Regions from separate parts of the Rossellomorea sp. NPDC071047 genome, predicted to be linked through region 2. Evidence: riboswitches for the same ligand, from Rfam matches in the RefSeq annotation. Region 2 holds a riboswitch; each other region holds the start of a gene.
What was found. A riboswitch is a leader RNA that binds a small molecule or an ion and turns the genes downstream of it on or off. The one in region 2 is predicted to bind cyclic di-GMP.
Positions count from the first base shown of each region.

Region 1 (3,569 bases), on a different contig from region 2:
AGTATAACAGCATTACCGATATTGAGGGAGTGAAGGTCGGACATAAAACCCTTCACTATGAGCATGAAGGTACCGTGGTACGAACAGGAGTAACGGCGATTTTACCTCATGGGGGCAATCTGTATCGTGATAAAGTATGGGCGGGTTGCCATGTAATCAATGGCTTTGGAAAAACAGTCGGGACGATTCAAATGGAGGAACTTGGTGTCCTTGAAAGTCCGATTCTCTTGACGAATACTCTTTCCGTTGGGGATGTGTTAAAAGGGACGGTTCAATATATGCTGGATGAAACACCTGAAATTGGCGACACAACTGGCACAGTAAATGTAGTTGTAGGAGAATGCAATGATGGGTTTCTTAATGATATCCGCGGCCTGCATGTAAAGGCTGGGGATGCCAGGGAAGCCATTCTTCACGCACATTCGGGACCCGTCGATGAAGGGTGCATAGGAGCGGGAACGGGAATGCTTTGCTTAGGGTATAAAGGTGGTATAGGAACGAGTTCCAGGGAGTATGCCTTTGGTGATGAGAAGTATACGGTGGGAGCCCTCGTATTAACGAATTTCGGTCAGAAGAGAGATCTAAGGCTTCCCATTCCTAACATAGGGGAGGATCAAAATACGCCAGATGGATCAATCATGATCATCCTGGCGACGGATGCACCTCTAAATGAAAGGCAGCTTAAACGATTGGCGAAGCGTGCTTCATTCGGCCTTTCAAGAACTGGTTCGTATGCAGCCCATGGGAGTGGTGATGTTGTTCTTGCGTTTTCTACTGCACATCGCATTCCACATCAGCCTTCGAGTGATAACACGATTCCTTACAGTTTCATTAAAGAAGACGGACCGATCATCTCTACATTATTTGAAATGACAGTCGATTGCGTAGAAGAAGCCATATGGAACTCTCTCTGTAAAGCGGAAACCACAACGGGCAGGAATGGAAGGAAAGTGGAAGCGATACCTTTAGATTTGCTTTATGGACTGATGAAATAAGACATAAACCTTTTTTCTTATTAGAATATTATTTAAGCATCAAACTTATGGGGTATACCATACATATGCGTACGAATTATTTGGTTGAAGGAAGTGACAGTCATGAATGATACCCCTATGCCTCTTTCGTTTTACCAACAGCCCACTTTGGAACTTGCTAAGTCGTTGTTGGGATGTTTGTTAGTGAAAGAGACGGAGGAGGGAACAGCTTCAGGTTATATAGTGGAAACGGAAGCGTATTTAGGGCCAAAAGATCGAGCGGCTCACAGCTATGGAAATAGACGGACGAAGCGGACGGAAGTCATGTTTCATGAAGCCGGCAGGATCTATACATATGTTATGCATACTCACTGCCTGGTCAATGTAGTGAGCGGGGAAAAAGAAAAACCCGAAGCGATTCTCATTAGAGCGGTCGAACCCCTTGACGGCTTGGAGCTAATGGAAAGAAGAAGGTCGGGTCATGTGAAAAAAAATTGGACAAATGGTCCGGGAAAGCTGACAAAAGCATTAGGCATAACCATGGAGGATTACGGGGGCAGCTTCCTGGAACCCCCTCTCATCATCTCAAAGGGATACCGGCCTGAAGACATCGTGGAGGGAAAACGAATCGGGATTGATAATACTGGTGAAGCCAGGGATTATCCGTGGAGGTTCTGGGTAAAGGGGAATTCTTATGTATCAAGATAATTATTTTTGAGAATTTTCTAATAATCAATTAAAAAATAAACCATAAGTACTATGTTTGTGGTATATTTTTCTTGTGAGATAAAAATCATATACTGACAATTCGAATGGGAGCTTTGAACCTAAATGATAGATGGGCGCTTACATTTAGGGGAGCTAGTAGCGCAACCGGCCACATACGAACGTAGGAATACGTTTTTGTGTGGTTTTTTTATAAACTATAGAGAGTATAGGGGTCCTATGAATATCTTTACTATTTTTCAAAACGACTATATTTATCATGATTTTCAGCCCTTATATGAAATGGGCGAGCATCAAACCCTCTATGCATATGAGGGCCTGTTACGAAACAAGTATAACGAAAATCCCGAAAGTGTTTTTCAGTCTGCGATGAAAGCGAATATCTTGTATAAGCTTGATACGTTATCCATTTCAAAAGCTCTTGAAAGCTTTTCAAAGAATGGACTGAAAAACTGTAAGTTATTTCTTAATATTTATATCACGACGATTCTTCACCCAAGCTTTCATACCTATTTTTATGATCTCATGAAGAAACACCCTGATATAAAGGGGCGGCTTGTGCTGGAGATTAATGAATCGAGTGCTGAAGAGCTGTGGCAGAACCCACTATTAAAAGAGTCTCTCAAAGAACTTAAGCAATATGGTGTTTGGTATGCGATTGATGATTTTGGTCAAGGGACTTCCTCCATCAAGAAATCCATTGAATATGAACCTGAAATCATTAAGCTGGATCGCTATTTTGCTTTGAATCTGGCTCAAGACGATAAGAAAAAACGATTCCTTTCCTTTTTTAATCAATTCTATGGTAAGGATACGCTAATTGTGTTAGAAGGCATTGAAACCAAACAGGATATGCAAGTGGCAAAGGATATTGGGATTACAATCGGGCAAGGCTATTATCTGGGAAGGCCGAGTCGATTATTAGCTTAAATGAGAAGGGTGACTCTGAAATGTAGGAGTCACCTTTTTTCGTGGACATCTGCTGCGAGATTGTCCGAATTAAAATAAAATTGAAAATATTTAACATTTCCATTAAACTGAGGAAAAAGAGAAAAAAAGGGGATCAGGGTATGAGGCTTCTCACATTTCCGCTGAAATTTATGTTCTATTATATTCTCGGATTAATCGGTATTTTAGCCGTGAGTATTGCTCCTGAAGTATTTAAGGAGAAGGGTCTGTATAATTTTGTCGGGTTCTTGGAAGAGTTTTTTAAGTTTGTTTTTGTATTTATGGACGGGGAAAATTGGAGCTATTCCTATAAAGGGATAACCGTCGATTTTCTGGACATGCTTTGGGGACCTTATCTGTATTCTTTACAGATTATCGCTGGAGCATTGGGCTTAGGCCTGGGAATAGCCTTCATCCTTACCATTTTCACAGTGTTTTTGCCCCAATGGGTTACGTCTTCTCTAAAGAAAGTATTAAACCTCTTTGAGACGGTGCCTGACTTAATGTTTGCGTTTATGCTTCAGCTTCTCATTGTCTATGTAATTAAATATTTTGGCGTGGAACTGATGAATTTCACGGAGTATGGGGAAGAAAAGATCTTTCTTGCACCAATCATCACATTATCGATCATTCCCATGATCTCTTTCTTTCGAATTCTTCTTTTTATTACAGAAGAAGAAATGCTTAAACCACATATTGAATTTGCCCAAAGTAAAGGAATGTCGAAAGGCAGAATTCTCTTTGCTCACGTATTGAAAAATATTTCTCCCAGTCTGTTTTATCATGGAAAGCTGATCATATGGGGGATGCTTTCTAGCTTATTCATCATTGAAACGATTTTCAATATGAGAGGAATCACGTATTATATCGTCCAGGACTTCAGACCAATGGTCATAGCCATCTCACTGATTATGATATACA
Region 1 is NZ_JBNNJT010000009.1:15,455-19,023, forward strand. It holds gene ACQKFO_RS21975 (P1 family peptidase) at 1-995, shown strand, start outside; gene ACQKFO_RS21980 (DNA-3-methyladenine glycosylase) at 1,098-1,682, shown strand; cyclic di-GMP riboswitch class II at 1,782-1,862, shown strand; gene ACQKFO_RS21985 (EAL domain-containing protein) at 1,920-2,630, shown strand; gene ACQKFO_RS21990 (ABC transporter permease subunit) at 2,771-3,569, shown strand, end outside.
Region 1: another riboswitch for cyclic di-GMP. It lies ahead of ACQKFO_RS21985 (EAL domain-containing protein); the one in region 2 lies ahead of ACQKFO_RS15385 (anti-repressor SinI family protein).

Region 2 (3,569 bases):
TTTATTACTTATGACGAGGTCTTCAAGACTGGATTGGGGTATTCGTATCCTTGCTCTAGGGCTGTCACCCGTTGAGATAAATAGAAATTTTCCACGTTCGCTCTTGCTACTTTTTTGATGAGGTCTTCTGTTAATTTTTCCATTCTGTCAATTTTTTGTTCAAGATCTTGCAGTGTGGCCACAACTCCATCTCCCTTTAAAAAATATTAAAATGGTAATTCGATTGGCTCTTTCTTGCTTGGCTCGGGGCCATCCGCCGCAGTTTCCCTTCTGCTGTCCATGAACCGGACATTTTCAGCGACGACTTCGGTTACATACGTCCGTTTTCCCTGATCATTATCATAATAGCGGGTTTGAATGCGACCGGTCACTCCAACGACAGATCCCTTCCGGCAGTATTTCTCCATATTGTCTGCAGCCCGGTTCCATACGGTGCAGAGCACAAAGTCTGTATCAATTTGGCCTTTTTGATTCTTGTAGTTACGATTCACAGCTATCGTAGCGTTAAGTATCGATTTCCCTTCCAATGTTTTTCTTGTTTCAGGATCCTTGGTAAGCCTTCCAACGAGGGTCACTTGGTTGATCAATGAATTCTTTCCTCCTTTCTCTTAAGCTGCTTTCATCTTACAATCTTCTGTCTCATCCTGTAAAATCGTGAATTTCCGAAATTCGAGGCAAAAATGGCTTGAATTTCGGAAATTCGCCTAGGGAGATTTTCAACTTTTCTCTCAAAATCAGGTTCAAAATCACAAAATTGCATCTTTCGTCCTTTTTTTTCATCGGGGAATTTGTTAGGGAAACAATTCCTACTATGATATAATTTTATAAAACCTTTAAATGGGAGATGTTCGTTCATGAAAACCTTTAAAGTTATTTCACTGCAAGTAGTGGAGAACGATGAACTGCATGACTTTGAGATAGTGGACGGTCTGATTATTAATAAAGAGGATGGACAGAGTACGTGGCTTGTCGAAACATATTTGTCCAATGAATATATCGAGTTCTTTCAAGAGGCTCAGCAAAGCAAGGAAGATTTGGAAATCCAGGTCGTGATTTCCCATAAAGCCAATGATCCTGCTGCTTTCATGACTACAATCCGTTGTATTAAAGAGATGGATGAGCATATCAGTATTATGTTTGAGGGTAAATTGAAGAAACAGCGGAATGAATATGCAGAATTACTCCTTGATGACTTAGTGCAAAAAGGATATTCGGGGGAAGAACTCATCCGGGAATTCCGTGAGAAAATGGTATCGAAGCCAAGGATTCCAGCAACGGCAAAACCGAGCGTCTAATTGTGCGAAATTATGTAATATCCGTATGAGTCATTATGATATAATTGTATTTAATATTGTGACTTCTTAATTGAAGTTCTTAGGTAGGTGTTCTCTTGTGATTGGAGAAAGAGTAAAGAAATACAGACAAGAAAAACGCATGTCCATGACAGAGCTTGCTGATAAAGCCGGTGTTGCAAAGTCTTATTTGAGTTCAATAGAGCGTAACCTTCAACAAAACCCTTCTATTCAATTCCTTGAGAAAGTTTCAGCTGCTTTAGGGATTCCGATGGATGCTCTTTTACACGATCTACCAGATGATCAAAATATCGATCATGAGTGGCTTAAGATTGCAGAAGAAGCTATGGATTCCGGTATTACAAAAGAGCAGTTCCGTGAGTTCATTGAGTTTAATAAGTGGAAATTAGGCAATAAATAAAGTCTTGCGAGGGATTCGCAAGACTTTATTTAATTAAATCACTTTATACTCTGATTTCACTTCCTGGGGATGGTTTTGAAGAAATTCTCTGATTTCTGATTTAGAAATTCCGGCGTCTAAGGCTTGTTTAATTAGTTCCATCCATTCAAGATCAAGTTCACGATTTGTCAATATAAATACCCTCCCAAAATACATGTATGTATTCCAGGCAATCCAGCCATCATAGTTATCAAATAAACACACCTTCTTCATCAATATTTTCTTTTCATTATATTCATGATATTTATGAAGATATGCCTACTTTCCCACCTTAGATCTGTGACTTTGCGTCCTTATTTTTCAATAAGTTTGCCTTTATCTGACTCTTCCCTTCGAACTAATTCGATTATACTAATAAACTTTCAGGGTATTTGTTGTTTTTTGTCAATTCTGTTAATTTAATTTACACTTTTTTCCTACACATTCGACTATAATCTGACATTTACAAAAATATAACTATGTTGCGATTAATAAATCGTGTAAAAGCATGTTGATCTTTGTCGAAAAACTACGAATTCATGCTATTTTTATATGCCTCTAACTTCCTTTTAAGAGGAAGGACTTTATCATTAATATTTTGGTAATTACTAGAATCATAGAATGGCTGATCGGATAAGTCAAATTTACAGGTAGGACAAACCCATTCTCCCGTTTCAGTGCTACTATAAGATGGTCTTGTACATCGTCTACATATTTTTTTGTACATGGGGTCACCTCTTCATTCAGGTTATGTTTCTTTATTCTTAGATAAACGTCTATTTACATATATTAGTGCTAATCCTGTTGTAGTTAATATAAAACCTACCGTTAATAGCAGGTAAAGGTTGGTTGCAGTGTTAGGTAGTTTTGGGCCTTGTGATGATATTGGCGAAGATTGGGTTTCATTTGTTCCCGTGTTTATCGGGGTGGGCTTATCATTACTGTCTGGTTGCTTTACCGGATCATTAGAATCCTCTGGAGGCGTAGTCGTTGTAGTTTCAGATGCTACAATCACGATTTCAAAATATGCTGATGTTTGCTGAAATTCATTCCCTAATTCATATGGCATTTCAACCCGGAAAAATAAACTGTCAGTCGCACCTTTTTTTAATTGCTTTGGCTTAAACCCATTGAAATTCTTTAATTGATTATCATAGATTAAATTGGATTTATCTCCTTCAAACACCTTCAATTCCAATTCGTTAAATAGTTTCCTGTCAGATTGTTTATTATCGACGCGAATGGAGTAGTTAAAATTTTTCTCCCCGCCATTTTTAATCTTCAATTCCCTCTCTGCCCAATCACCCGGCTTCATGTTCGAAATATTAAATAAGAAATTTTCGTTAGGTATTAATATGATATCTACTTCATTTGCATACGTTTTATGATTCATTATTCCAGAGATAAAAAATAAGATTAATAACATTACGACGATTCTTTTTTGATTCATTTTTTTCATCTCCCAGAACCCACAAATTTGTTCTTTTTAAAGAACACCTTAACTCATTATAAGATTTCACTTGTAAAATGAAAATCTTCAAAAATATTGAAATACCCCTCAAAAAATGTAGTTATCGATACTTTCCTCTTTATTCCTTTAGAATTCACTTTATTTCGTACTTTATAAAATAAAAATTGTTCTATATAATGAATTAAATGAATTGTGAAGGAGTTATCGATATGGTAGGTGATAAGATTAAAGATCTTCGTGAACTAAAAGGGTTAACGATAAACGAGCTTGCTCATCATTCAAATGTTTCTAAATCATATATAAGTTCTATTGAAAGAGGAATTCAAAAGAATCCTTCCATTAAGGTTCTCAAAAAAATCGCTCTTAC
Region 2 is NZ_JBNNJT010000004.1:233,178-236,746, forward strand. It holds gene ACQKFO_RS15365 (hypothetical protein) at 9-182, opposite strand; gene ACQKFO_RS15370 (single-stranded DNA-binding protein) at 207-587, opposite strand; gene ACQKFO_RS15375 (YwpF-like family protein) at 855-1,295, shown strand; gene ACQKFO_RS15380 (helix-turn-helix domain-containing protein) at 1,393-1,713, shown strand; gene ACQKFO_RS15385 (anti-repressor SinI family protein) at 1,747-1,884, opposite strand; cyclic di-GMP riboswitch class I at 1,918-2,076, opposite strand; gene ACQKFO_RS15390 (hypothetical protein) at 2,480-3,181, opposite strand; gene ACQKFO_RS15395 (helix-turn-helix domain-containing protein) at 3,412-3,569, shown strand, end outside.

Region 3 (3,569 bases), on a different contig from region 2:
AATATATTACTCCCGGCTTATTGAATTTGTAAATTATTAAAAATCTCTAAATCTAGTCAAATAGGTTTATTTTTCTAACGAAAATAATCAAATGCTCTAAATATCTAACTGATTCGAATTATTTCGGCTGTTTTATTCAACGCAAAATTAATGATTGACAACTTTTAACACGTCTGAGTAAGATAATCCTTGAAATTGATCTGATAGTGGCAAGGGGGAGAAAACGTGAAAATCTCTAAACGACGATTAGAGGCTGAATTAAGCGAAGCCTTCATAAAAATGCAAAGAGAACTGATCGGCCGCGGTCCACAGGAAACCCGGACATACATCTTAGAGGACATGGTTATTGCAAGGTTCAAGGGCGTGTTAACGGTTGAAGAAAAACACCTTGTCGAACACGATAAAGGTAGAGTCCTCGTGAAACAAATGCGTCAGGTGTTGAGGGAAATGTACAGCCAAAACATCGAAGAGATAGTAGAACAGCATACAAAATGCAAAGTCCTTTCGAGCCATAGCGACATCAGTACGAAAATGGGAGAGCGTATGGAGGTATTCGTACTCGATAAGAATCTTGAAAAGCAGTTAGAAAATTAAACAACTCAATGTATATTTATTAGTAAATTCGAAAGTCTCCTATCCTTTTATTAATCTAAGAAGCCCTGAATCTATCGAGTCGCATACTCAAAGATTCAGGGCATTTAAGATTGTTATCCTGACACCTGTGGGGAGTTCCCGTCCCTTGCGATCCTTGCAGGCTACCTTCACATATTCCTCCGTCAAACCATTACATTCCAGGACTTCTTCCATTGACTCCAAGACAGAGTGGAGACGGTTCCGTCTTAACCTTTCCCTTACGACCGTCCCCGGGTTACATTTAAAGAGCCTATTTAACCATAGTTGTTCGGAACAGACTCTTTATATTCTCAAATAAGTAACCCAGAACCCACTACCTACACTTACTCTTTATTTGTAGTAAGGTTTTCTAACTTGTTAATGGTTTGATCAATTTCATTTTTAGATTCTGTCACAATTCTTTGTAAGTCTTCTGAAATTTGATTAACCTTTATTAGTTCATTTGTAATATTTTCAATGTTAGCATTAACCTCTTTAATGGCATTATCAGCACTCACAGAGAGCTTCCTAACTTCCTGGGCTACTACATTGAATCCCCTTCCGTGTTCGCCCGCTCTGGCTGCTTCAATCGCCGCATTTAAAGAAAGCAAGTTGGTTTGAGAAGATATATTTTTTATCGATTTTGACGTTTCATCAATTAATTTAATTTGTTCCCTTAAAGACTCTAATGCTTCTACTTTTTCATTGGAATTGGCCATGACTGAGTTTACTAGATTATTCGGCATGCTCTTTAATTTGGAAATGATCTCTATCGTTGTATTTTCCCTTTTTGTAATATCTGTGGCAATCTTCAGGACTCCTTGTACAGACCCATTTCCATCTAAAATAGGAATATATGTTGCTTCCAGCCAAAGTTTGTTCCCCTGTTTATCAACTCTTTCAATTTTTTCTTGAGATTTTTTCCCTTTCCGGAGGTTGTCCCACAACTCTGTATATTCTTTGCTTTGGCTATATTCCATCGTGCAGAACTGTTTGTGATCCATCCCCTGCATTTCATGTACCCGGTAATTCATTGCATCAGCGAAGTTATCATTTACCCAAATTACCTTTCTGTCTAAGGAGAACTCTATCATAGCCAAATTTGTTTCAAGAGCTAATAGAACATCCTTTATATCTAAAACTTGGGTGCTTGCCTTACTAGTTAATTGGCTCATATACGTATCCCCTTCTTTAGAACATTTGCTTATGTACTCCATTATTCATTCATCTTTAGGTTTCTGGGCATAGAAAGTAACGTTCTATAATAAAAAAAGCTAATCAAACAGTAAAGTTCAATTAGCCGGTTGCGCTAGTTGCTCCCCGATTATCCAAGCGCCCACATACAGATAACCATTCATCGCATCTAAATTAATATATTATATATATCGACACATTCAAAAATATATTTAGACTACAAATAAGTGAAGAAATAGATTGATGGTAATTATGGATGCAGTGGGGACCGTTCCGTCTCTATCATATTCCCGAAAAGTAGTGTAAGAACCGTCCCCGGTTTGCGCCAAACTTGCCTCTTTTCCGGACAGTCTTGAATCCTAACCGTTCATAAAGTTTTATGGCTCCCGGATTGTTTTGATTCACGTGGAGAGTGGCGGATTTCATTCCATCTTGTCGGAGGTCTTCTAAGCATTTGCAACTCAATACAGCAGCGATCCCTTTTCCCCGCCACTCCGGAATCACACCCATTTGAATGATATACCCGATTGGTTGGTCATTAACATTCTATTTGACAAATAACAAACGTTTTTATATTATGTTTATAAAATAACAAACACATTTAAATTTCGTTTATATAATAACTTCATTGAAGATAAAAGAATAGGACGTGTTAAGGAATGGAGCTTTCCAACTCGTTTTGGAGTGCCTCTTTGGAAGAAATGAAAAGAGGTTTTATAGAAGAAGAAGATTCCCTTATTTGTCTTATGTGCGGAGAGGTCATTGAAAAAGGCATGGTCTATCCTTACGAAGATAAATTTTACCTCGCTGAAAAATATATGGGTGTTCATATTGAACGTACCCACCTATCCGTATTCGATTATTTAATTGGAATGGATAAAAAACTCACGGGTCTTACCGATCACCAAAAACGTTTATTGACCCTCTTTTATCAAGGAAAAAATGACAAAGAAATCAAGGAAGAATTGGATATCGGAAGTGCGTCCACTATCCGGCATCACCGGTTTGCTTTAAAAGAAAAGGAGCGTCAGGCCAAGACCTTCCTGACCATGATGGAATTGCTGAAAGAAAAAGACGAAAATGCCCCGACGTTTGTCCCTGTTCATAAGACAGCCACCATGGTGGACGAACGGTACAATATTACACAGACCGAACAGGATCAAATCGTTAAGAAGTACTTCTCTGACGGGGCATTGACGAAATTTCCCCCAAAGGAAAAGCAAAGGCTGGTCATTCTTCGTGAGATTTCGAAACAGTTGAAGAAAGACGATATGTACGATGAAAAAGAATTAAATCATGTATTAAAAGACATTTATGACGATTATGTACTTATCAGAAGATATCTCATTGAATATGGGTTTATAGACCGTAAATCCGACGGAAGCAAGTACTGGTTAAAGAAGTAAAGAACTAACAGGAGGTCTAATCATGGATCGTAAAAGAGAGTTAAAACAACAGTATAAAGAAACACCGGTTGAAGCAGGTGTCTTTCAAATCTTAAATCAGCAAAACAATAAAATCTATATCGGAAGCACGAAAAACTTGAAGACCCTGAACGGGATCAAGTTCATGCTTGAAAACAATGGATTCACCACCAGCAAAGGGTTACAAACCGAATGGATCCAGTACGGGAAAGACGCTTTTACATTCGAGCTATTGGAAAAACTGAAAAAGAATGATGATCCATTTGTGACTGAAAAAGAAGCCCTGGAGGAGTTGGAGGAAAAGTGGTTGGAGAAACTGCAGCCATATGGAGAACGAGG
Region 3 is NZ_JBNNJT010000006.1:194,336-197,904, forward strand. It holds gene ACQKFO_RS19430 (DUF2294 domain-containing protein) at 226-594, shown strand; gene ACQKFO_RS19435 (methyl-accepting chemotaxis protein) at 957-1,787, opposite strand; cyclic di-GMP riboswitch class II at 1,902-1,986, opposite strand; gene ACQKFO_RS19440 (GNAT family N-acetyltransferase) at 2,089-2,334, opposite strand; gene ACQKFO_RS19445 (DUF2087 domain-containing protein) at 2,466-3,212, shown strand; gene ACQKFO_RS19450 (GIY-YIG nuclease family protein) at 3,235-3,569, shown strand, end outside.
Region 3: another riboswitch for cyclic di-GMP. It lies ahead of ACQKFO_RS19435 (methyl-accepting chemotaxis protein); the one in region 2 lies ahead of ACQKFO_RS15385 (anti-repressor SinI family protein).